Regions from separate parts of the Candidatus Mycolicibacterium alkanivorans genome, predicted to be linked through region 1. Evidence: predicted binding sites of a transcription regulator. Region 1 holds the regulator's gene; the other holds the start of a gene.
What was found. Region 1 encodes LexA, which represses DNA repair genes until DNA is damaged. Its sites were predicted from a motif close to CGAACANNTGTTCG; they were not measured.
Positions count from the first base shown of each region.

Region 2: the regulator LexA is predicted to act here: its motif matches at 1,661-1,674, upstream of cofD (2-phospho-L-lactate transferase).

Region 1 covers NZ_JAIVFL010000001.1:3,241,665-3,244,062, forward strand. Annotated here, with positions in the region: gene K9U37_RS15895 (LysM peptidoglycan-binding domain-containing protein) at 1-303, opposite strand, end outside; gene lexA (transcriptional repressor LexA) at 517-1,194, shown strand; gene K9U37_RS15905 (sunset domain-containing protein) at 1,222-2,398, opposite strand, start outside.
Region 2 covers NZ_JAIVFL010000001.1:3,821,798-3,824,195, reverse strand. Annotated here, with positions in the region: gene K9U37_RS18735 (coenzyme F420-0:L-glutamate ligase) at 1-447, opposite strand, end outside; gene cofD (2-phospho-L-lactate transferase) at 444-1,445, opposite strand; gene K9U37_RS18725 (WhiB family transcriptional regulator) at 1,746-2,099, shown strand; partial or broken gene K9U37_RS18720 (IS1182 family transposase) at 2,274-2,398, opposite strand, start outside.

The DNA of each region.
Region 1 (2,398 bases):
GGCGAGCTGATCGGGAATCTGTGCCGGGGCCACCGCGCCGGAACTGAAGTGCGCCAACGAACCGAGCCACAGGGTGATCAGCGCCGCCAGACCGGCCAGGGCGATGGTCACCGCCGTGCTGACCGGCCTGCGGCTGTGCACGGCCTGCGACACCGGGACGCCGGTGCCGCGATAGCGCATCGGCGCCGCAGCGGGGCGCGATGGGCCGGGGCGCGATGAGCCGGGGCGCTGGCGGGCCGGGGTCCGGCTCGGCCGGAAACCCGACGGCCACGAAACCACCTGCCGATCGTCGATGACTGTCACGTCCGCTCCTTCCGTCGAGGCGCCCGCTGTTCGTTCTTGTGTTCGAATTCTACTCGATCATGTGTTCGATACTCGAACATGCGAGCGAGCGTGTCGGAAGAATAGAGCGGCTCACCGACAAGTTTTCGCGGAGCGCGATCAGGCCGGCGACGCGATGCGACACGCTCGAACAAATGTTTGATTCTCGTCGGCAGTGCGACTACATTCGGCGCCATGAGCGACCGCACTGAGACAACTCCCGACTCCGGACTGACCGAGCGGCAGCGCACCATCCTCGACGTCATTCGCGCCTCGGTCACCACCCGTGGCTATCCCCCGAGCATCCGTGAGATCGGCGATGCCGTCGGCCTCACCTCGACGTCGTCGGTGGCCCACCAGTTGCGCACGCTGGAGCGAAAGGGTTATCTGCGCCGCGACCCGAACCGGCCCCGCGCGGTCGACGTGCGTGGTGCCGACGACCGCGCGGCCCCCGCTGCCCCCGCGGCAACCGAGGTCGCCGGCTCCGACGCGCTGCCGGAACCCACCTTCGTCCCGGTCCTCGGCCGGATCGCGGCAGGCGGCCCCATTCTGGCCGAAGAGGTCGTCACCGACGTCTTCCCGCTACCGCGCGAACTCGTCGGTGAAGGCTCGCTGTTCCTGCTCAAGGTTGTGGGCGAGTCCATGATCGACGCGGCGATCTGTGACGGCGACTGGGTCGTCATCCGCCAGCAGAACGTCGCCGAGAACGGCGACATCGTGGCGGCGATGATCGACGGCGAGGCCACCGTGAAGACCTTCAAGCGCGCGGGCGGCCAGGTCTGGCTGATGCCGCACAATCCGGCGTTCGACCCGATTCCCGGAAACGACGCCGCCATCTTGGGCAAGGTCGTCACCGTCATCCGCAAGGTCTAGCCGGGACTCCGTCCCTGCCGACCGCGACTACTCGGCTTTGATAAAGCCGTTCGCCTGCGCGAGTTCCTCACTGGCGAACCACACTTCGGGAACGGTGTGGTCGTAGAGGGCGCAATCCGGGGTGTAGTAGAGACCCGAATGCGTGTTGGCTTTGATGACGTAGCCTTCGGGTGCCTGATACGGATCGGCCAGTGGCAAGTGGATCGCCGGCTTGGCCGCACCGTGCTGTTCCTCGTCCCCGGATTCCACAACCTCCGCGGGCCGGGCATAGTCTTCCGGCTCGACCGTGACGTCCTCGGCAGCGCGACGGCGGCGCGGCGTGCCGAGCTCGCCCATGTTGAGCCTCCACATCGACTGTGACTCTTCGAGATTCACTGCGGCGTGGCGACCGGTATCGCTGGGCTCCTCGTCGACCTCCTCGACTTCGGCGTACTCCTCATGTTCGACGAACTCCGCGGGAACCTCGACCAGCTCCGGTGCCGTCTCGGGCTCGGGCTCGGAGGGAATGCGGGTCGGCGTGGTGTCGATGGAATCCTGGTCGCCATCGAGAACGTCCTCGGGACCCGGCATCGTCTTGGTCGTCGCGTCGGGTGCCGACCTGCCGTAGCCCGACGACTGCGGTACCTGAACCCGACCACCGTCCGCCCAGTGGTCGTCATCGTCGTAATCCTCGTCATCGAGGTGCGCGGCACGCCGGCGCTGCAGCCGCATCAGGCCGAGCGCGATTACGCTGACCAACAGCAGCGCCGGGATGATCACCAGCAGCCACCACCAGTGCCAGTTGAGCCCCTTGCCGGACTTTCCCGGCGCGGAGGGACCCGGTGTGCCGGCGGGCACCTCGATGCCCGACAGCTGCCCGGCCAGCTCGGCCGGCTTGGTGCTGAATGTGTTGGCGGCCGTGTTGAACGAGATCTCGCCACCACTGAAGGTCTGGGTGACGGTGTCGCCGTCGGTCTTCTGTTCGCCGGTGGGCACCCCGAGTTTCCCGGTGGCTCCGCCGAGCTTGCCCCACGCGGCGTTGATGGCGCCGCGCACAACGATGGCGCCTGTGTCGGGCGTCCAGAAGATCACCGGTTTGTCCGGCGCGCTGAAGGCGCTGACCCGGCTGTTGGCGGCGCCGCCGTCGGCCTCGGTCCCGATCGGCAGGCCCAGATCGCTCTTCGGGCCGCCCAGTGAGTCGTACTTGGACAGGATCGCGCCGGTC
Region 2 (2,398 bases), 580 kb from region 1:
GTCGGTGATCAGCACGGCGACGTCGACGCCCAATCGATCGCGCAGCGCGGAGCGCAGCGATGCGGCACTGCCGTCGGGATCAACTGGGAGCAAGGCCAATTCGGTCGTCCCGATGTTCGAGCCGTCGACGCCCGCCGCGGCCTGTACGAGGCCGATGCGGTTCTCGGTGATCAGCGTTCGGCCCTTGCGTGCCAGAACCCGCACCGCCTCGGAGTCGATCAGTCTGCGGCGCAGCGCATCCCGCTCCTCGGGGTCGGCGGGTGCCGCCACGATGCGTCCCTCGCACTTGGACACCACCTTGCTGGTGACGACGACGACGTCACCGTCGCGCAACCACGGTGCGGCCGCCGCGACCGCCGCGGCGAGATCATCACCGGGGCGGAACTCGGGAAGACCGCTGACGGGCAGGATCTCGATCGGTGCCGCCGTGCCGTGCTCGTGGCTCACAGAGCCACGCCCGCGAGTTCCAGTGCGGCGCGGACCATCTGGGCAGTGGCCTGCGGATCGGACATCAGCAGCGGGATCGCTTTCACGGTGATCCCGGGTATTTCGGCGTGGTCGCCCTCGGAGATCAGCCAATAGTCCAGGATCCCGGTGCCCGACCGTGCGCCGTAGTGCCGGCCAACGGCTTGGGAGGTGGTTTCCACGCCGATCACCGACAGGCATTCGTCGGCCATGCCGCGCAACGGCTTTCCGTCGATGATGGGGGAGTAGCCGACCACCGGGGCGCCGGTGGAGCGCAGCGCCGCGCGGATGCCTGGAATGTTGAGGATCGCGCCGATGCTCACGACGGGGTTCGACGGCGCCAGCATGACCACCTCGGCGTCGTTGATCGCGTCGGCGACACCCGGTGCGGCCTTGGCGTTCTCCACGCCGATGAAGGCGAAGCTGTGGGTGGGCACCTGGGCGCGATAGCGCACCCACCACTCCTGGAAGTGGATTGCCTTGCGATCGCCGGATTCCGGGTCTGTGATCACGACGTGTGTCTCGCAGCGGTCGTCACTGGCTGGCAACAGCCTGGCTCCCGGTGACCACCGGTGGCATAGCGCTTCGGTCACTTGCGAAAGGGGATATCCCGCACGAAGCATCTGACTGCGCACCAGATGCGTCGCCAAATCTCGGTCACCCAGACCGAACCAGGCGGGCTGCGCTCCATAGGCGGCCAATTCCTCTTTCGCATTCCACGTCTCGTTGCGGTGTCCCCACCCCCGCTCGGGATCGATTGCGCCGCCGAGGGTGTACATGCACGTGTCGAGATCCGGACAGATCCGCACGCCGTGCATCCACGCGTCATCGCCGATGTTGACCACCGCGGTGAGTTCGTGATCAAGATCGCTTGTGGCCCCTGAGATCTGGCCGGCGAACTGGCCCAGGCCGAGCAGTCGTTGCACCCCCAGCAGGAACCGGGCGCCCCCCACGCCGCCGACCAGAACGGTGATCTTCACAACGATCGACACTAGGCGGTCAGGTCATTGGGCGCCGCACGCGGTCACGATCAAGTCACCTCCGAGACACGCCGGGGCATCGACTCGCCGAATTCCCGCAGGAAAGTGGTATCAAATTCTGTTGAATCGCTTGACCGGACCATCGTGGGCGTGTCTAATCACATCTGTGTCATTTCGCGGTCCATGCGCCGTTTTCGGTGTCGCAGACCGAGATTCGACCGTATGTTCGAACTGGGATGGCCACACTTTCATAGTGGGCGACTGATGCAGGTATCTACGAAACCAGGTGAGGAGGCGGAAATGTCCTATCAGCACTTCATTGGCGCGTTGGGGGCGCCGCACACCATTACCGGCTCGCAGAACACGGGGGCAACGGCACGCGCTCATTTGAGTCTGGTGCGCGATCCCGTCTATGTGACACCGATGGAACCAGGCGACGAGCAGTGGCAGGAACGCGCGCTGTGCGCGCAGACTGACCCTGAGGCGTTCTTCCCCGAGAAGGGTGGTTCCACCCGGGAGGCCAAGCGCATCTGCCTGGGCTGCGAGGTGCGTGATTGGTGCCTCGAGTACGCCTTGGCGCATGATGAGCGCTTCGGTATCTGGGGCGGACTTTCCGAACGGGAGCGTCGTCGCCTCAAGCGCGGCATCATCTAGCCCGGCACTGCCCCTAGGTGCGTGGGTCTGTAACGAATCCCCGGGGCGTGGTGGGGTGTTGGTCCAGGTCGAGGACTGTGGGGTGTCGGAATGGCCAGCCGTTTCGCGTGGCGGCGAAACACTTTTGCGGTTCGGGTGGGTCGCGGGGGCCCGCCATACGGGCCCCAGATCACCTCAAGCGGTGGCCAGCGTCGTTGTTCCGGTGTAGGAGAACAGCTTTCGCAGGTTGTGGCAGGCGGCGAGGAGCCGCCATTCGGACCGGGCGGGATCGTGGCCACGCAGCAGGAGCTGGCCCGCTC